DNA from 4 places in the Paenibacillus sp. J22R98 genome. Region 1 is predicted to be linked to each of the others. Evidence: a T-box and tRNA genes for the amino acid it is inferred to sense, from the RefSeq annotation. Region 1 holds a T-box; the other regions hold tRNA genes.
What was found. The T-box of region 1 lies ahead of leuS (leucine--tRNA ligase). A T-box ahead of a tRNA ligase gene usually reads a tRNA of that ligase, here a tRNA-Leu.

Region 1 (5,142 bases):
GCCCATTGCGGCATCGTGTTCGTTTCGCGACGCGCGCGCAAACCGGTTTCCGGATCGATCGTTTCGACCCACTCCGTTACATTCGCAAGCGGAGATTCGCCTGTACCCGATGGTTTGATTTGATCCACGTCAGGAAGCAGCAGCGGCAATTGATCATCCGGCACCGGCTTCATTTTGCCGTCTTCCAAATGGAGAATCGGAATCGGCTCGCCCCAGTAGCGCTGACGGCTGAACAGCCAATCGCGAAGACGGTAAGTCACTTTGCCTTGGCCTTTGCCTTCCGCTTCCAGCCATTCGATAGCGCGTGCAATCGCCGCTTCATTGCTCAGACCGTCCAAGAATCCGGAATTCACATGCGGACCGTCGCCTGCGAAAGCTTCTGCCAGCACATCGCCGCCTTGAACGACTTCTACAATCGGCAAATCGAACTGCTTTGCAAATTCCCAGTCGCGTTGATCATGTCCCGGAACGGCCATAATTGCGCCTGTGCCATAACCGGCAAGGACGTAATCGGCAATCCAAATCGGAACAAGCGCACCGTTAACCGGATTGACTGCATAAGCACCGGTGAATACGCCGCTCTTGTCTTTATTCAGATCCGTACGCTCAAGGTCGCTCTTGCGTGCGGCTGTTTCTTGATAATCCTTTACAGCTGCTTGCTGCGCGGAAGTTGTAATCACATCTACCAGCTCGTGCTCCGGCGCAAGTACGCAGTACGAAGCTCCGAAGAGCGTATCCGGACGAGTCGTAAATACAACAAGGGATGCATCATGTCCGTCGATGGCGAACGTAACTTCCGCGCCTTTGGATTTACCGATCCAGTTGCGCTGCATGTCTTTAATACTCTCGGTCCAATCCAGCTCTTCCAAATCTTCAAGCAAACGCTCTGCGTATTCCGTAATGCGCAGCACCCATTGGCGCATCGGCTTACGAATAACCGGATGGTTGCCGCGCTCGCTCAAGCCGTTGATGACTTCCTCATTGGCAAGAACCGTACCAAGCGCCGGACACCAGTTAACCGGCACTTCGGCTACATAAGCCAAGCCTTTATTGAACAGCTGAATAAAGATCCACTGCGTCCACTTGTAGTAGTCCGGATCTGTTGTGCTGAATTCGCGGTCCCAATCGTAGGAGAAACCTAGCGATTTAATTTGACGGCGGAAATTGTTGATGTTCTTGACCGTAATCTCACGCGGGTGTTCACCGGTATCCAGCGCATGCTGCTCAGCAGGCAAACCGAATGCATCCCAGCCCATCGGATGAAGCACGTTATAGCCGCGCATTCTCTTATAACGCGAGACGATATCTGTTGCGGTGTAACCTTCCGGATGGCCGACATGAAGTCCCGCTCCGGATGGATAAGGGAACATATCAAGTGCGTAGAATTTCGGTTTCCCTGCATCCTCGGTCGTCTTGAACGACTTGTTCTCATCCCAATGCTTCTGCCATTTCGGCTCAATGACTAACGGGTTATATCCCTGTTGATCCTGGCGTTCCTGTGTCATAACGAATTGCCTCCCTATTCTCTCTTCCATGCCAAACCAGTCCTTATTAGAAAACAAAAAAACTCCCGTCCCTAGCGACAACGCTAGGGACGAGAGATTATTCTCCCGTGGTACCACCCTAGTTAGCAAACGACATGCTTTGTCGCTGCTCACTCTTTGCCCTTAACGCAGGCGAAACGGCACGTTTACCACTGAAATCGTGTTCACGCGCGGCTCCAAGGCGAGTTCACTTCACGTTGGTCCGGCTTGCACCTACCGCCGGCTCTCTGATCCAAACGCTGCTAAAGCTACTGCTCCTCTTCAACACCTAAATAGATAGTTCGATTATAAAGAAGCGAATCCTGTCATGTCAAGGCATAGAACGCCCGGAATCTGTCATTTTCACTTGATTGCCGCAAAAAACAGCCGTTCTGATTCCGAATTAGCCTCATCCATCGTGAAATCCGCAAATTGCTCCACATGACTGAATCCTGCCATTAGCAGTGATTCCCGAATCCACTCCGCGTCATACGCCCGTTGTACGTGCGTCTCCTCAATGCGAGAATAACTGTCTCGCGGACCGCTCTCCTGCGCAAATATCGTCAGCCGGTGCTCGATCTCAACTCGCTCTTCATCCAGCTCGCAGGTCCAAATGTAAGCCACATCCGGATCATCGAGTACAAAAGGCTGCTCATCCGCATACCTAGCTAACGTCTTCGGCGCATGGACATCAAAAAGGAACAGACCGCCTGACTTCAAGCCTTGATAGGTTGCCTGAAAAGCGGCTTGGACCTCTTCTTCCTCCGTCAGATAGTTGATGCAATCGCAGAAAGAGATAACGGCATCGACCTCTTCGCCGATCTCCCACTCGGTCATATCCTGCTGAAGCCAAGTAATCGAGCCGCCGCTGCGTGAAGGTTCATCCCCCCACTTGCTTTGCCCAATGGTCAGCATATCGGAGGAAAGATCAATCGCGTAGACCTGATAACCGCTTCGTGCCAGCGGAATCGCAATGCTGCCTGTTCCGCATCCCAGATCAACGACAGTCTTAGGCGTTCCGTATCGCTTCCAGCAATCCTCTGCGAACTTCAGCCACTGCGGATACGGCATCTCTTCCATCAGTCTGTCATATACGGAGGCGAAATGCCGATAAGCTTCCATCTCTATTCCCCCGCGTCTGCCGCAGAAGTTGCCTGCGTCGTGGCAGTCGCCGCCGCCTTCGCTTGCTCGGTCAGCTTCGTCCAGCTTCCTTCTTGGACGACGAGTCCTTCGCGCATCAGCTTACCGATAGCCCGCTTGAACGCGCCTTTGCTGATGCTGAATTTCTCCTTGATGATTTCGGCTTGCGTTTCATCCGAATATGGCATAGCGCCGTTCGGACGCTCCTTCAAGAAGGTCAGAATACGCTCCGAATCTTCTACACGTCCTACTTCCTTACGCTGATTCATGGACAGATTGACACGTCCGTCCTCACGTACGAAAGTAACCCGCGCTTTCACACGCTCACCGAGTCGCAGCAACCGCGTCCGCTCATCGGCAGGGATAAAGCCATAAGCGCCAAATCCGATTACGCCGCCATCGATCATCACAAACGAGCCGATCTTCAGCGTCTTCGTTACCCAGCCCTCGACCCAAGTGTTATGCCAAGCTTGCGGCGCATGGAATGCCAGCTCCGAGAGTTCTTCCTCGAAGGCCACTTTAGCGACAAGACGGCCTATTTTGTCATGGGCAAGAATAACATGAACCTCATCGCCGCGTTTCGGGCGAAGCTCTTTCAATTCCGGCTGCTCAGAGAGCGGCAGCAGAAGCTGACGGCCAAGGCCCATCTCGAGAAAGGCTCCGATTCGCGGATGAATATCCGCTACCGCGAGTCTCGCCACAGTACCGAGCTGAATGAGAGGCGTCTTCATCGTTGCGGCGATCCGATCCTCCGAATCGAAGAACAGAAATACATCATAGAATTGTCCGATTTGCGGACGGTGTCCGACAAGCTCGGTATAGTGGAGCAGCACTTCCGATTCGCCATCGGTCATGAAATAACCATAAGGCGAAACTTCGCGTGCCAACTTAAGCTTCATCGTAGTACCGGCAATTAAACTCATGCGAATTCCACGACCTTCGCGTCGGACCATAGACGTTCGATATTGTAATATTCGCGCTCTTCGCGGTGGAATACATGGACTACAACATCACCGATGTCTACCAGCACCCATCTTCCGGTATCCGCGCCTTCAATCCCGCGAACACGTACGCCGCGCGACTCTGCTTGTTTGCGAATTTCTGTTGTAATGGCCTGCACCTGCACATCCGAATTCCCGTGGCAGATGACAAAATAGTCCGCTACAAGCGAGATGTTTTTCAAGTCAAGCGCGATTACATTTTGCGCTTTTTTATCATCGGCTGCCTTAACTACAAGCTTGAGCAGCTCGTCGGAATGAACCGTCATAGCCCCGCCTCCCGTATCGTTAGTAGTAAATCATTGCGCGCTGCGACTGTAAGCGGATAAATCCGTTTTCCCTGCTGCAGCAAATAAGAAATCGTTGAATCAAACCCCGCGACCAAAGCGCGTTCCACACTATGCTCCGCTAACTCCCGAATGGATTGAACTGCGGGAAAATCGCGGCCCGGCTCCATATAATCGGCCAGACAAACGACCTTGTCCATCAGGGTCATCTTCTCGCGACCGGAGGTATGGTAACGAATCGCATCAAGAATTTCAAGGTCTTTGACACCATAATCGCGCTCAGCGACGAACGCGCCAACAGGCGCATGCCACAGCTCTTTATCAAACAGTAATAGATCAGCGGGGAGCTCTTCTTCCCGAATGATCACTTCCATGCGGGAGGTGGCCCAATATTTGGCGACATCATGCAGAATAGCTGCCTGCTCCGCTTTGACAGGATCGGCACCGAACCGCTCCGCAAGAATAACGGATGTCTCCATTACGCCGACCGTGTGGGTCCATCTCCGCTCCGGCATCTCGGCCTTTACCCTGGCAATCATCTCATCACGATTCATAGAGTTCGTTCCTTCTGATGAACGAATATACCTTCTCCGGAACGAGGAAACGAATCGACCGGCCCTGTGCACGACGATTCCGGATATCCGTGGATGAGATACCAATCTGCGGCATCTCAATCATCGACAGTCTTTCCTGCAGATAAACGGGAAGAGCATCAACCTTCAGCTCTTCGCCGGCTCTGCGTACACCGATAAAACGAACCAGCTTTGCCAATTCCTCGATTTGATGCCACTGCGGCAGGTCATTGACGCGGTCCGAACCGATGATGATGCTGAACTCCCTGTCCGGATACAAGTCCATGAGTGATTTTACCGTATCGATCGTGTAACTGGTGCCTTCACGCTCCAGTTCAACATCCATCCCGCGGAAATGAGGTTGAAAATCGATTGCACGGTACACCATCTCCAGCCGTGTCTGGCCGTCAGCAAGAGGCCCGTTTTCTTTCAGCGGCGGATGACCGGCAGGAATAAACCAAACCTCGTCCAGTCCGCAAGCTTCGCGTGCCGATTCGGCAGCCAGCAAATGGCCATAATGAATGGGGTCGAACGTTCCGCCCATAAATCCCACTTTAATCAACGACATGACTCCTCTCGCCTTAGCCGAACCTGCCTTTAAGGAAGCTCGATTGTTTTGTTA
Region 2 (5,142 bases), on a different contig from region 1:
TCACGGAGAAGGAAGCGGGGCAGGGCGACGTTGATATTTACATCGATAACGTCTTCAAGGCGACGGTCAGTACGTATAATGCTACAAGGCTTACGAACCAAGTTGTCTATCAGACTACGGGTCTGACCTCAGGCAGCCACACGTTCAAAGCGGTGAAGAAAACAGGCACCTATATGCTGCTGGATTCACTCCGAGTTACACCTTAATAGAAAGAGGGCGGCTCTTCGCAATTGCGGAGAGCTTGCCTTGTTGGAGGATAAATAATGAATAATATGCTGAATGTAGATTCATATTGTACAGTCCGCGAGGGCTTGCCGCGTTTCCGGAAGAAGCTGAGTCAGAACGAGCCCATTACCGTCGCTTTTCTCGGAGGATCAATTACGGAAGGCTACGGCGCTTCCGATCCCGACCGCTCCAGCTGGCGGGCGCAAACGGAGCAATATTTGCAATCTGCTTATCCTGCTGTGGAATGGACCTTCGTCAATGCTGGGGTTGGAGGAACGAATTCCACGCTCGGCGCGCATCGGTTTCAGGCGCATATCAGGGACGAGCACGACATTGACCTGTTGTTCATCGAATTCGCGGTGAATGACAGTCAGCACCGGGAGCAAACCGCTGAAGGAAGAGCAGAAACGATCCGTGGCATGGAGGGAATCGTTCGTCAGTGCCGCAGGCTTTCTCCACAGGCGGACATTGTGTTCCTCTATTCCGCGGACGAGAACAATCTGAGAGAGAAGGAACCTTTCTTCATCTCTGTTCATGAAGAGGTTGCTGCACATTATGGTCTGCCATCCGTGTCGTTCTTCCGCAGGGTACGTGATTGGCTCTGGGCAGGCGGCGGGACATGGGAGCAGCTTGCGCCGGATCGCACGCATCCGAGTGATGCCGGATATGCTTTCTATGCGGATCTATTGGTGGCATTTCTGGAAGGGGCTTTGGAGGAAAATACAGCTGAAACCCTGGATGTGATTTCATCCAACCTTCCGGTGCCGTTGCTGGAAGGCTCTTATGAGTACGCTGTTATGCGGGATTTGTCCACGGCCTACGATATGAAGCTGCTCCGGAAACAGGAGAGACCGGACAACATGGTCAACTGGCGATATGCTGCCGATCACCTGGCCTCTGATGCACAAGAGGCGGCGTTCAGCTTCGACGTGAATGGGCGAGGAGCGGGATTGCTGCTCATTTGCGGGCCGGATTCCGGTATGCTGGAATTCGCCGTTAACGATGGGCCGTTCCGGATCGTGAATCCGTTTGATGAATGGTGCCCGATGTTTTGGCGTCCAGTGCCGGTGCAGTTGGCGTTGCGTTCGCAGGTGGAACCGATGCGAATTACGGTGCGCAATACGACGATGAAGGATGAGCGAAGCACCGGGACATGGCTGCGAGTGCTTGCGCTGCTGGAGCATTGATAACTATTGTTAAGAAAATATTGACTTTGCCTAAACAATTATGGTATTTTAATAAACGCCGCTTCTGATTTACTGAAGCGACGACAACTGCCAGATGCGGTCGTGGCGGAATTGGCAGACGCGCTAGATTCAGGTTCTAGTGGTGTAACAGCCGTGGAGGTTCGAGTCCTCTCGACCGCACCATCATTCAAACCACAACCCTTCGATTTATTTCGAAGGGTTTTTTTGTCGTTATTTTAGAGATTGCTTCGCGGGCGAAGCAATTACGATCGAGAACAAACTAATAGAGATGGTAGGATATGTTTTTTTTTAGTTTCCACCTGAAAATCCACCGCCATAGCAGCCCTCCGTAAACGAACTATATACCATATTTATATGGAGTAAATGAAAATGAAGTATATCTAATCGTCGAAAATGGAGCGGTTACCTCTTTTTACATCGACTATATTGTCGAATCTATTAAATATTTCCTAAAAAGATATATTCACTATTTACAATTTTGTAAATTAGTCATAAAATGAAAACGCAAACAATTGTCAGGTTATACCTATTTCACATAATCAAGGTATACCTTCAAGCAGAGCGTCCAGAGAGGAGGCCATCCATACTTTAGCAGCTCAGCAAGGGTTTAGATGCAAGTTACTACTTTTTCTAACCAAGGGGAGGACAAAACAAAATGCGTAATGGAAACAAACGTAGTTTGATGGTCTCGGCAGCAGCATTGATGGTAGCTTTTTCGGTAGCAGGATGTGGCGCTAACAACAATACGAATAACACAACGACTAACACAGCTTCCGAAGGAGCAGCAAATACAGACACGGCGGCAACGACGAACGAAACCAATGCCACGAACACAGCTGAAACTGCTCCGGCAGAGAGCGCAGGCGATCTGAAAGGCGCGACAATCAAAATCGGTCTATGGTGGGACGGCGCTGACCCGCGCCTGATGGAAGAGAAAGATCGTGGTCCTGCGGAAGACGAGCAAATCGCGTTAATCGAAGCGGCTGAGAAGAAATATAACGGCAAAATCGAATTCGTGAAGTTCGGCGATTACGGTAAATATGTTGAGAACCTGACAACGACATCGCTTGCAGGCGATCCGTTCGCGGATGTAGTCGTGCTTGAGCTGTTCTGGTCATTCCCGGGTCTCGTAAACAAGAATTTTATCCTACCAATCGACGATATGCTGGATTTGAGCGATTCCAAGTACATTCCTTGGATGAAGAACGGCGGCAGCTACCAAGGCAAGCAATACGGATTCATTGATTCTCCTCCTTCCCCATACGGTATCTTCTATAATAAGAAGCTTGTGCAACAGCTCGGCGTTGAAGATCCATACGAATTGCAGAAGAGCGGCGCTTGGACATGGGATAAATTCCGCGAGCTGGCTAAAGCTGCAACGAAAGATCAAGACGGCGATGGCAAAACAGACGTATTCGGATACATCGGCGATATGAAAGTAAGTACGGAGCAATTCGTTTACGGTAATAAAGGCTCGTTCGATAAAGACGAGAGCGGCAACATGAAGTTCTCGATGGACAGCGCAAACTCGATCCAAGGTCTTCAGTTGGTAGCGGATATGTACAATGTGGATAAATCGATCCTGCAGCCGGCTCCGAAAGACGGCAATGACAAAGCCTTTATCGCTGGAAAAAGCGTCATGTATGGCGGCTTTAGCTGGGAGCTTGGCGGCTTGAAGGACAACATGAAGGATACAGAGCTTGGGTATGTCTTCTTCCCGAAAGCGCCTAACGCGTCGGATTACACATCCTACACGCCTTACGGCAACATGTACATGGTTTCCAAATACTCCAAGAATCCTGAAATCGCTATGAAAATCATGGACGAAATCAGCTTGCACGGCAAAAACAAAGAGCTTGCCGTAGAAAGCTGGAAAAACCAATATACGCCGGATGCACTTGATACGCGTACGCAAATGTACGACAAAATCGATTACAGCGGCAGCTACATCGCCATTCCGGATGCGGACAAATTGGTCGACAGCGTACTGAAGGACATTACGGAAGGTAAAGTAGCGCCTGCTACAGCCGTAGAGAAAGTCAAAAATCAATTTGATGCAGGCATCTCGAAGCTGCAAGCGGATTCGAAGTAACGCAATCAGCATATTTCATGTAATTTGAACGGGACACCCTCAAATCGGCTTTGATTTTCAAATGAAGACGATTTGGGGGTCCGTTTTTGTGAGGGGAACTATGAGGCGATCCTATACCAAACTTATTTCGATACTCGTTATCTTATCTGCCATCATCTATTTTGCGGCAACAACGATAGGGGGCAACTCAGATCGAACGGCTTCCGCCGAAGATCGCCCGCTTGACACTGCAAGTCTAATGAAGCTGTCGTCTTCGTTTAAGAAAGGCAGCTACGATGAATATTTGTCCAAGCACAAAGACATTCCCGAGCCAGAGTCAGACATCCTGATAGAAGCCGAAAGCTTTAATCAGGTATCAGGCATGAATGCATCCGTTGTGGAGAACTACGAAGGCGAGCAAGGGAAGATGGTCTCGACGGAAGAAACGGGATCGATTTCATGGTCCGTGGACGTAGAGCAAAGCGGCTTATATCAGATCGATATGAAGTATTTTACCGTTAAGGGTAAAGATTCGGACATCGAAAGAGGTCTGAAGATCGACGGAGAGACCCCTTTTAATGAAGCGAGAAGCCTTGTCTTCAGCCGCATTTGGAAGGATGAGAAAACCGTTTTTGATCGCGATGATAATGGCAATGATTTGGCGCCTAAGCAGATCGAGGTACCGATGTGGCAGGAGTCGCTGTTTGAGGATGCAAGTGGATATTATGAGCAGCCGTATCAGTTTTATCTTAGCAAGGGGAAACATGAGCTGACGCTGACCTCGAGTAAAGAACCGCTGGTCATCGATTATCTGAAATTAACCAAGCCGAGTAAGACCATAGCCTACGATGAACTGGAGAAGCAATACAAACAGAAGGGCTACAAACCCGTCGAAGGCTCATTTTTGAAAATTCAAGGGGAAGCCTCTTCGCTGAAATCAACGCCAATGCTCCTCCCTTACAATGACCGCTCAAGCCCGGCTGTCGAGCCCTTCCACGCATCGAAGCTGCGTAACAATGCGATGGGTGGCTGGACCTGGCGTATGCCGGGACAGTGGATAGAATGGGAAGTCGAAGTGGAGCGTGACGGGTTATATCAAATCGCCTTCAAGAATCGGCAGAATTATTTGACTGCGATGTCGGCACTAAGAACACTTACGATCGACGGCCAGCTTCCTTTCAAGGAAGCGCAGCGAATCGGTTTCGCATATGACTCCAATTGGCAGATGAAGGTGCTGGGTAAGCAGAACGATAAACCTTATCAGTTTTATATGACCGCTGGCAAACACACCATCCGGCTTGAAGTAACGCTAGGCGAGTTAGCGCCTGTACTGCGGACCGTGGAGAACAGCGTATTGAACTTGAATGCGATGTATCGGAAGGTAATCAGCTTTACGGGCATTGTGCCGGATCAGTTCCGGGATTATGCGCTGGATAAGCGGATTCCTGAAATGTCTACCGTTTTCCGGGAGGAAAGCGATCGTCTCTATGCGATTGCCCGCATGATTCAAGGTCCTGATGATGGAGGGAACGACCGTTCTGCTCTATTGAATACACTTGCCTACCAGTTGAAAGACTTGGCAGACCGTCCGGATACGGTACCAAGCCGAATTGATGCTTTCAAAAGCAATGTTGGAGC
Region 3 (5,142 bases), on a different contig from region 1:
TATATGCTGAAACGCCGATTACGAAAGTAATCACAGTGGAATCGTCCGGCATACCGGTTGCTTTTACGACAGCCCTTGCGCTTGGGGTACCGCTCGTTTTTGCACGTCGGAAGAAAACACTTATCGCTGATCCGGATGCCTATTGCGAACGCGTACCGTCATTCACGAAAGGCATTGTAACGGACATTATGGTTTCCCGTCAATTCCTAACGCCTGATGATACCGTACTGTTCATCGACGATATCATCGCTAATGGCGATGCAGCACGTGGTCTAATCAAAATTATTGAGCGTTCCGGTGCAACCTTGGCAGGACTTGGCATCGTCGTGGAGAAATCCTTCCAGGCCGGTGCTCGTACGATTCGCGAACAAGGCATTCGCGTAGAATCGCTGGTGCGAATTGCTTCACTGGATGGCGGAAAAATTCGTTTCGAATAAGTTCCAGTTAATTTCCATGATCATCATCTTTTCGAGTTGAATGAATTGGCTTATAATGATCGTAAGTGACGGATTGGAGGCACAACTATATGGGACAATTATCTGCTGATTATTTAGTAACCAAATTGTCGGAAGCGAAGAACCATTTCGAACGTGCTCTTGACTGCAAGCATACTGATTTTGATGACTTGTACCCTTATATGATTGAGCATCCGCAGTTTTTCTGGTATAAACGGTATGTTGCATGGTCCGAACTCCTTACGATTGTGAAGCTCTCGACAGAGCTAGAGATGGATTGGAAAGAACAATTCACCGAGAAACAAGCGGAGTATATCACGAGCCGTGTCATGTCTTCCCGGGTTCTGGATGAATGGTATGAAACGAATGATTCGAAAGAGCATGTTAGCTGAGCGCAGAACTAACAAGTGAATCGAAAGACCTCAATGCTGGCATTAACTGCCGTATTGAGGTTTTTTTATAGAAATGGAGCGATTGAGGATGATATCGGAAGAACAGTTGGATCAATTTCGGGTTGCCGGAACTTCGGTGCGTGTCGTGAGAGATGGGATGGAAGCCAATGATGTGCTGGGCATTGTTGTTGCGTGGGATGCGGACTCCGTCGTCATTCGCAAGCGCAGCCGCAGAGTAGTAAAGCTTAGCAGAAGCTATGTTTATGAGCCGGTGACTGCACCTCGAACAGAGCTGTAAGCAAAAAGTTGAAACAAAATGCAGGTTCATTCGTATTGTTGTAACAAACGTTACTGGAGGTTATATGAATGAAATGTCCTGTATGTTCAGATGTTCGTATGCGCGAGGTAGAGAAAGACGGCGTTCTGATCGACGTTTGCCCGGATTGTAAAGGGGTATGGCTGGATCGCGGCGAGCTGGACAAGCTTGTACGCGGTGTCAAAGAGGCTCGCGATGATTATGACCGCTTGGAGCGCAGCGTGAATGTCAATCCTGCGTATTCGCCGAATGAGACTCATTACGACCAAGATCGTGATCGCCACCGCAGTCAGGGTCAGGATTACAATTACAATACCGGCAAAGGCTACAGCCAGAACGGGTATGACTCTCACGGGTATGATAAGAACGGTTATGACAAATACGGTAAGCCGCGCAAGAAGAAAACGATGCTCGATGTTTTCGGAGACTTGTTCGATTGATCTATAGTTAGAAAATTTCAACTTTCGTTCTTCATCTTGACTTCGCCTGAACCGGATGCCATAATAAAAAACGTGATTGCAGCTTGTATGCAACCACATCTGCCAGATGCGGTCGTGGCGGAATTGGCAGACGCGCTAGATTCAGGTTCTAGTGGTGTAACAGCCGTGGAGGTTCGAGTCCTCTCGACCGCACCAATTATACAAACACAGAGAAGCCTTGCCTATGCAAGGCTTCTTTTTTTGCACTTAAGCTGAGGTAGATCCCTTAACGCAAGCCTCGGGGGCTAGTACGGAATTGCCTAGGACTCAGTCCGAAATGCGCGGTGAAATGCCGCGTGAACGAATGGATCGACGTGTAACCGAGCTTCTCTGCAATGGCCGTAATGCTGAGATCGCTCTCCTGGATAATTTGCGAGGCTCGCTTCATTAATTGTTTGTGCTGATAAGCTTTAGGAGTCAAGCCGGTTTCGCGCAGGAACAGCTCGTGAAAGTACGTCCGCTTCAATCCGCATGACCTCCACCAATCCGATACGGGCTCTCTTTTCTCCGGATGGGCATCGAGCCTAGCCAGCAGCCGAACGATCCGATAGTCGCTCGGCTGATGCGTATGGACGGCATTGTACCAAGCCAGCATCCAGCCGTAAAACAAGCTGTTAACCGTTTCTTGCCGATGGCAGCTTAAATCCTCGAATGACTTGGAGATGAGATGCAGCAGATCGAAGAGCAGCGGATGTGCCTGCAGCGAGAAGACGCTTGGCATGCTGTCCAGCTCTTCGCAAGGTAATGTCGGTGTGGCGGTATGCGGCTGAAACTTCTCCGGATATCGGAAGAAGAAGCGATTCAAAGAACGCGGTTCCTGCTGCTCCCATAGATCGAAGTAGAGATTGTAGGAAGATTGCGGATGCTCCGGTGAGAAATGAAAGGCATGAGGTTGACCGGGACGCAGGAAAACGAGCGTTCTTCTGCCGACGGGGTACCGTTTGCCGTCGACTTCCATCTCGCCGGGTCCGTCCGGGAAGAGATGCATGGCGTATACGCTGCAGGTCCGAAGCCCTTCGTTTGAGCTTCCGTCATATTGATAGGGCATATAGTCCCCAAGGAATGGAGTAAGTTCTGTCAGTTTCTTCACCGCGGTAATTCCTTTCGTTACCGGATTTTTCGTTAACTTTTGGATGAGTGACCAAATACGAATATACCTTTCAATGATACGATAAATAGAGGAAATTCGAAATATGTACCTGCTTTCATGTACGGATGAAAGCATCAACTTCTTCAAGGAGTGAGCGATGATGAAAATATGGTATGACCGTTCCGCTTCGAATTGGACGCAGGGACTGCCGATCGGAAATGGAAGCCTGGGTGCCGTTGTTTGCAGCGGAGCGGAGACCGAGACATGGCACTTGACGGAAACGACTTATTGGTCGGGCCAGAGTGAGCGAACGCCCAGCCGTTCTGAGGGGAAAGCAGGCTTAGCCGCAATGAGAGAACTGTTCTTCGAAGGCGATTATGCCAATGGCGAACGACTAGTTGAACAGCAGCTGATGCCGACGAAAGGTAATTTCGGAACGAATGTGTCCATGTGCGATGTGAAGATCTATTTTGGCCATTCGGAGGAAGGCTTTGCAAGGGAATTGGATCTGGAGGAAGCGATCGTACGCACCGGCTATACTTCAGGCGGCACGCGATATGAACGCGAAATGTTCGCGACGCATGCCGATCATGCTATCGCAGCTCGTTATAGAAGTGATCAGCCGGGTTCACTATCTTTTTCAGTCGCAATCGAAGGCAGATCTTCTACTTTCCATTCATGGGCAGGAGCGAGCGAAGAAGGAAGCGGTTCGCTATATTTCAACGGACAAGCCACCGAGAACGTACACAGCGATGGCACATGCGGTGTGAATGGACGAGGTATAGTGAGCGTAATCGTACGCGGCGGAACGGTGAGTATTCAAGGAGATGCGATAGTCGTAGAGCAAGCTGATGAGGCATGCCTCTATTTCACGGCAGCAACCGATTACGGCAGAGTGGATGAGCAATGGAAGGAAGAGCCTGCATGGAGAATAGAAAATGCGTCCCATAAAGGGTTCGATGCTTTGAAAGCCGCGCATATTGCGGATTACCGCAAGCTGTATGAGCGCGTAACCATTGCGCTTGCTTCGGCATCGTCTCGTTCGGAAGAGCTCGCAACCGTTACAACTGACAAAAGAATGCTGCACATGCGCGAGAATGGCGGTCATGACGATCCGCAGCTGTTCGCTTTGTTCTATCAATATGGCCGTTATCTTATGATTGCCGGTTCCCGTGAGGACTCCAGGCTGCCCATGCATCTTCAGGGAATTTGGAACGACGGGGAAGCGGCGCGCATGGCGTGGAGCTGTGATTTCCATCTGGATGTGAACACGGAGATGAATTATTATCCGGCGGAGACCGGAAATTTAGCGGAATGCCATCTGCCGCTGCTTCGCTTCGTGGAGCAGCTGGCGAAATCCGGACGCCAAGCGGCACAGGATTTCTACGGCTGCGAGGGCTGGGTAGCGCATGTGTTCACGAATGCTTGGGGATTCGCGGCACCGGGCTGGCACTACTCGTGGGGGCTCAATGTTACCGGCGGCCTATGGCTGGCGACTCAGCTTATTGAGCATTACGAATTTAGCCGAGACGAAGTTTTTCTGAAGAATCTCGCCTATCCGGTATTGCGAGATGCGGCTATATTCTATCTGGATTATATGGCGGTTCACCCGGAGACCGGACAACTGGTCACAGGGCCTTCCAATTCACCGGAGAACAGCTTCTATCCGGGCGGGGTGCAAACAGCATCCTATACGATGTCGATGGGTTCGGTCATGGATACGATGCTTGTACGTGAACTGTTTGAATTTCTCATCGATGCCTCATCGCGGTTAGGAGCTGATGATGCCTTTTGTTCACAAATGATGGCGGCACTGCCGCTTCTCCCGCCGCTTGCGGTTGGACGAGGCGGACAGCTGCAGGAATGGCTGCAGGATTATGGCGAGGCTCAGCCTGATCATCGCCATTTATCGCATCTGTACGGATTGTATCCGGGTAGAGAAATTACACCGGATGGCACGCCTGACCTTGCTGCAGCAGCAAGGCAGACACTAGATAATCGGCAGCGTGGCGCAGATTTGGAGGACGTGGAATTTACGCTTGCTATGTTCGCAGCGGGAAGAGCCAGACTTCATGATGGGGATAGGGCACAGGAGCATCTGACCTACTTGATCAGCCAGCTCTGCTTGGACAATATGCTGACTTACTCCAAATCCGGTATCGCTGGAGCGGAAGTCGATATCTTCGTCGTAGACGGAAACTTCGGCGGTGCTGCCGCATTCGCAGAGATGCTGCTCCAAAGCCATGCCGGCGCAATCCATCTGCTGCCTGCACTTCCGCAATCATGGACGAACGGCCGATTCGCCGGACTTCGCACGCGCGGAGACGCCGAGGTCGCCGTGCAATGGGAGAACGGCAGCCTTGTTAGCGTTACCGTCAGGGCGAACAAGCCTCTCGAAACAAAACTGCGG
Region 4 (5,142 bases), on a different contig from region 1:
TCCGCCCTGCGTTGCTCGATCATTTGAAAGGGTCGCTGCCTTATGCGGACTTATTTGAAGAAGACATGTTCTCGCGTTATGTACTGTGTCCGCGTGTTTTGTTCGAAATGATTGGCCCTTATAAACAATTTTTTCAAGAAATATTGCTTGCAGAAGAGATCGCGGACTATCAGCTGGACCCAACTAAGCTTGTCCGTCATCTGCTTCTGAAGTTTGAAGTTGTCGAGGATATGACGTACTATCAAGGGTCTGCGATGCCTTCCGGCAGCTATCGCCTTCTGAAAGGCGACCGTATCTCACGTGACATTCTGTACGTGGCGCTTTGCCGGAGCATCGGTATTCCTGCGAGGCTTCATCCCAGTGAGCGTAAGCCGCAGTACTGGCTGAATGATAGCTGGCATGATGCTCGTTTCGAACAAGTAAGCACTCTTACTCCGACTGCGGTGATCGGGGAAGTGCTGCTGAAGCGTGATCCGGAAGCTCCGGCTGATGCGGAAGAGGCAGCCTATTTCCGGAACTTCTCTTTTGCCAGACTGGAGAATGGCATGTATCAATCGTTATTTTATCCACATGGTCAAACCAATGTGTACGATCAGCCCTTTGAGCTAGAAGTGGGCCGCTATCGGATGACGGCTGGTACGAGGCAGAAGGACGGTTCCGTGCTCGTTCGCTTTACTTATTTTACAGTACTGGAAGGTGCGCGTGGGGAACTGCCTTTGTCGTTCCGGTATCCGAGTAGTGAAGTGCCGGTCATTGGGGAGGCTGACCCGACTTGGCGATTTACTCGCCAGGATGGAACATCAGCAACACTGAGCGAATTGACACAGGGCAGAAGCGCAGTGTTGGCATGGATCGAGCCGGAGCGCGAGCCTTCCAAGCATTTGCTCCGAGAAATTAAAGAGCTTGTAGGTGCTTATGATGCACTTGGCATGCCTATTATCATGGCTGACGGTGAGGAAGGCCGGACGGCATCTTTTGAACCTGCTTCCTATGAAGGATATCCGGTTGATTTCTCGTTCGTTCACGATCGTGATTTCGTCATCCACCAGGCAAGCGGAAAGCTTCTTGGGTCGGATGCGGCGTCCCTTCCATTCGTAGTGGTCGTAGATAAAGAAGGCGGCATTCGATATGTAACCGCAGGCTATAAGCTGGGGATCGGTAGAGAAGTACTTCAAATAGGGACACGTCTAACAGATGAGAAATAAGGAGGAAAACTAATTATGACATCAACATCCAACTATTATTCGGTTGGTTATGTCGGCGATTCATGGCTTCCGAAACTAACCAAAGAAAATGCATTGAAGCTGACTCATATTAATATTGCTTTCGGCCATGTAGTCAACGATGAAATCTCCATTGGCCATTTGAAGCATTTAGCCAGTCTGCAAACGATCAAGTCCTATAATCCTAAATTAACGATTTTGTTGTCCGTTGGTGGATGGAGTGCAGGCGGGTTCTCCGAAGCTGCTTCTACGCCGGAGGGCAGGAAACGGATGGCTGAAACAGCTGTAGCCATTCTGGACAGCTATGCGATCGATGGCATTGATTTGGATTGGGAATATCCGTGTTACGGCGTAGCGGGGATCGCCTCGAGCCCGGCCGACAAAAGCAATTTCACGTTACTTTTGAAAGAACTCAGAGAGGCATTAGATCAACTTGGCGCACGAAACAACCGACATTATTTGCTGACCATCGCGGCGGGAGCGGACCAATACTACATAGACGGGACCGAGATGGATCAGGTTCAGCGCTACTTGGATTACGTGCAATTGATGACCTACGACATGCGCGGCGGTTTTCAGACATTGACCGGTCACCACACGAATCTGTTTGCCTCAACAGGTGATTTGTTCCGCATTAGCGTGGAGGCTTCTGTTCGAATGTTTATTGCAGCAGGTGTGCCTCGCGAGAAGATCGTTATCGGCGCGGCCTTCTACTCGCGGATGTGGAAGGATGTTCCGAACGTCAATAACGGCTTCCTTCAGATGACTGCTGGAGCGGGTGGCTACGGGCCTGATTTCACCCGTTTGGCTAACGATTATATCGAGAAGAATGGTTATACACGATTCTGGGACGATGAAGCGAAAGCGCCATTCCTATACAATGGCAATCAGTTTATCTCGTATGAGGATGAGGAATCGCTTCATCACAAATGTGAGTTTGTTAAGAATGAAGGACTGGGCGGGGTCATGTTCTGGGAGTACTGCTGCGATACAACTTTCCGATTGTTGGATGCGATCGACAAGGGATTGGGTAAAGCCAGAACGGTTACAAAATAATGCGGTTTCATATTCATGTTTGACACTGCTATTCTATTCATGGTAAAGTATTTTTACTGCTTCAAACAATAGATTGAATCAGGAACTGCCAGATGCGGTCGTGGCGGAATTGGCAGACGCGCTAGATTCAGGTTCTAGTGGTGTAACAGCCGTGGAGGTTCGAGTCCTCTCGACCGCACCATACTTTCAAACTTACCCCAGATGATTCTGGGGTTTATTTTTTTTTTATAACAAAACAAAGTAAAACTGCCGGTTCACAATGAACCCGGCAGTTTTTTAGTTCACATAATGGATGAAACACAACTCGTCCACACCAAAGCAAAATGATTTTCATAGAATAACCTATCTGGTAGGAAAGGAGTTGATCATTCATGGTGAAAATCATTGATTATAATGTTAGTGTACCTGCAGTCGTTACGAACCAAGTGCATATTCCGGTTCCGCAAACACCTGCCAAAACGATCCTAGCAGAGCTTGGTATCTTCATCGCTCCTGAGCACCATAATAATCGTGTTGAGCTGATTGCGACAATTGGCGCAGCAGGAACTGATGGTGTTGCAGAAGTACTGTTCCGTGTATTCCGCGGCACACAAGAAATCTATTACGCGCTGCAAGGCTTCGAAACAGGCTACGAACAATTTGGCGTTGTCACGCTTCAAGTCATCGATATCAACGTGCCTACTGGTGCACACGGTTATTCGCTGTATGTGGAGAAACTTACTGCTTCTAGCGAAGCTGCTGTCGTTGGCCCAATCAATCTTAGCGCAACCGTTTACGCGGTTTAAGAAATTTCAGCATGCTTGAAGGACGAGGACAGCCTCGTCTTTCTTGTTTGGTTCTTTTACATATATTTCCCTTTATTTACAAACAATGAAGGTATGGTAACTACCTTTATGTACAAAAGGAGAAATAAAAAGGATGCAACATAAAACTATGCTGGCGGGGATTATCACAGCCGCTGCATTATTACTGGCTCCAACTACCGGTGCAGCAATGGCGTCTCCGGTAAACGAGAAAAAAGTAGAATTAAAAGGTCATCGGCAGGTAGCGATTGTCATCGATGATTTTGGCAACGGAATGACGGGCACGCCGGAGATGATGGAGCTTCCTGTACGTTTTACCGTTGCTGTCATGCCATTCATGCCGACAACGAAACAAGATGCAGAGCTCGCGTTCAAAAGAGGCGACGACGTGATCGTCCATATGCCTATGGAACCCGTTCGAGGCAAGCCGGAATGGCTTGGGCCGGGTGCGATCACGACAAGCATGAGCGATGCTGAAATCCGCAAACGGGTAGAGGCAGCTATTGCCGACGTTCCGCATGCCGTAGGAATGAACAATCATATGGGCTCTAAAGTAACAGCGGATGAACGTGCCATGCGTGCGGTGTTATCCGTCGTCAAGGAACATGGGTTGTTCTTCTTGGACAGCAGAACAACCTATAAGACGGTGCTCCCAAAGGTGACAGCCGAGCTCGGCGTGCCGCTGTTATCCAATCAAGTTTTCTTAGACGATGTATACACGACGAATCATATTTCCAAGCAGGTTGGGGTGCTTCGTAAATATCTGGAGAGCAATGACAGCTGCGTCATAATCGGCCATGTTGGACCTCCCGGAAAACTAACAGCCGCGGTGCTAAAGGATGCCATTCCGCGGCTGCAGTCTACGACCAGCTTCGTGAAGCTATCTGAGATGGTGGTGCCTTCAGCGGAGAAGGATATAATTCCGCACTCCTGATGAAATCGCCTCAGCCAATTGAAGCTGCATGCGAGGGTTCAGCAGCATACTTCGGTCGCCCTCGTGGCTTAGAAAACCCAGCTCGACGATAACGGCTGGCTGTTTCACGACATTTAGCAAATAAAACGGCGATCCTACACGGGGGAGTTGGTGCGTATTGTGCTTGCGATTTAATGCATCTTGGATGCAAAACGCGAGCAGCGCACTTTCTCCCTCGTTTTGATGAAGAACGAGCGGACCGTGCTCTGTTTTGTCCGGTGCCCAATTGACATGGATGCTGACGAGAATCTTCGTCTGAATTTCTTTCGTTAATTGGCTGCGCTGCGACAAATCGCGCCGATGCCGGGAACGTGATGGGTTCCAACGATTATCATCGCTTAAGGCATAGTCGGCGTCACGATTCATAATGGCGCGAATGCCGTTTGCGCTTAGAAGCAGATACAGCTTCTTTGCTACGGCTAAGTTAATATCTTTTTCCAGAATATCCTCATGGTGGGCGCCGCCATCAATTCCGCCGTGGCCTACATCAATAAGGACTTCGGCGCTCGGAAGCGCGCGTTGATAATTCGGCGGCGCTTCTGTTTGCAGATGGGAATCAGTCGCAGGCGCATCCAGCGGATAGGCTGCCAGTAAATCAGTCGAACCCCATGTAAACGAGCAAATGACAACAGAACAGAACATCAGGAACAACCGAGTCCGCACTCGTTTAGTTCGGCACTCCAGCATGCTGTACCATACCTCCAATTCCATAATGGCTATCGTTAGCGTGGCACAGACCAAGGAAACTCATTCATGTTTGAAGTAAATGATTAACGGGGACACTGTAGGTACACTAGAAATTGTTGAAGGAGATGAAGGACATGGCTGTTGAGAAACCCGAAGAGTACATTAAATTCATGACCGGTAAAATGATCGAAATCATTGACAGGCCGCAGGAAGCGCGGAAAGAAAGACGCAAAATAGCCAAAGCATCCAGAGAGCCTTGGCTGACACGTTGGTTTGGCATGGGAGGATTAGGTGTGATGCAGCTGTTCCGTTCTTCTAAGCCTCGAGAAGAAGGCTAACGACTCAGCCCCGTCAATTATAGAAGCGGCCTTCTTGATTAAGCAGCTCGATCGGGATATAG

Region 2: it has a tRNA-Leu gene. The T-box ahead of leuS (leucine--tRNA ligase) is inferred to sense a tRNA for this amino acid. The anticodon was not compared.
Region 3: it has a tRNA-Leu gene. The T-box ahead of leuS (leucine--tRNA ligase) is inferred to sense a tRNA for this amino acid. The anticodon was not compared.
Region 4: it has a tRNA-Leu gene. The T-box ahead of leuS (leucine--tRNA ligase) is inferred to sense a tRNA for this amino acid. The anticodon was not compared.

What each region holds. Positions count from the first base shown of each region.
Region 1 covers NZ_JBXENW010000003.1:49,174-54,315, reverse strand. Annotated here, with positions in the region: gene leuS (leucine--tRNA ligase) at 1-1,505, opposite strand, end outside; T-box leader at 1,588-1,818, opposite strand; gene AC50Y3_RS10190 (class I SAM-dependent DNA methyltransferase) at 1,887-2,645, opposite strand; gene AC50Y3_RS10185 (CvfB family protein) at 2,648-3,586, opposite strand; gene rsfS (ribosome silencing factor) at 3,583-3,930, opposite strand; gene yqeK (bis(5'-nucleosyl)-tetraphosphatase (symmetrical) YqeK) at 3,927-4,502, opposite strand; gene nadD (nicotinate-nucleotide adenylyltransferase) at 4,492-5,088, opposite strand; gene yhbY (ribosome assembly RNA-binding protein YhbY) at 5,118-5,142, opposite strand, start outside.
Region 2 covers NZ_JBXENW010000001.1:413,999-419,140, forward strand. Annotated here, with positions in the region: gene AC50Y3_RS01920 (glycoside hydrolase family 27 protein) at 1-206, shown strand, start outside; gene AC50Y3_RS01925 (SGNH/GDSL hydrolase family protein) at 264-1,412, shown strand; tRNA gene AC50Y3_RS01930 (tRNA-Leu) at 1,509-1,595, shown strand; gene AC50Y3_RS01935 (ABC transporter substrate-binding protein) at 2,089-3,525, shown strand; gene AC50Y3_RS01940 (extracellular solute-binding protein) at 3,626-5,142, shown strand, end outside.
Region 3 covers NZ_JBXENW010000001.1:398,415-403,556, forward strand. Annotated here, with positions in the region: gene AC50Y3_RS01860 (xanthine phosphoribosyltransferase) at 1-437, shown strand, start outside; gene AC50Y3_RS01865 (hypothetical protein) at 527-847, shown strand; gene AC50Y3_RS01870 (hypothetical protein) at 936-1,145, shown strand; gene AC50Y3_RS01875 (TFIIB-type zinc ribbon-containing protein) at 1,214-1,603, shown strand; tRNA gene AC50Y3_RS01880 (tRNA-Leu) at 1,712-1,798, shown strand; gene AC50Y3_RS01885 (helix-turn-helix domain-containing protein) at 1,869-2,732, opposite strand; gene AC50Y3_RS01890 (glycoside hydrolase family 95 protein) at 2,890-5,142, shown strand, end outside.
Region 4 covers NZ_JBXENW010000001.1:432,858-437,999, forward strand. Annotated here, with positions in the region: gene AC50Y3_RS01985 (transglutaminase domain-containing protein) at 1-1,205, shown strand, start outside; gene AC50Y3_RS01990 (glycoside hydrolase family 18 protein) at 1,221-2,279, shown strand; tRNA gene AC50Y3_RS01995 (tRNA-Leu) at 2,374-2,460, shown strand; gene AC50Y3_RS02000 (exosporium protein C) at 2,651-3,064, shown strand; gene AC50Y3_RS02005 (divergent polysaccharide deacetylase family protein) at 3,198-4,016, shown strand; gene AC50Y3_RS02010 (N-acetylmuramoyl-L-alanine amidase family protein) at 3,984-4,742, opposite strand; gene AC50Y3_RS02015 (YqzE family protein) at 4,877-5,080, shown strand; gene AC50Y3_RS02020 (hypothetical protein) at 5,094-5,142, opposite strand, start outside.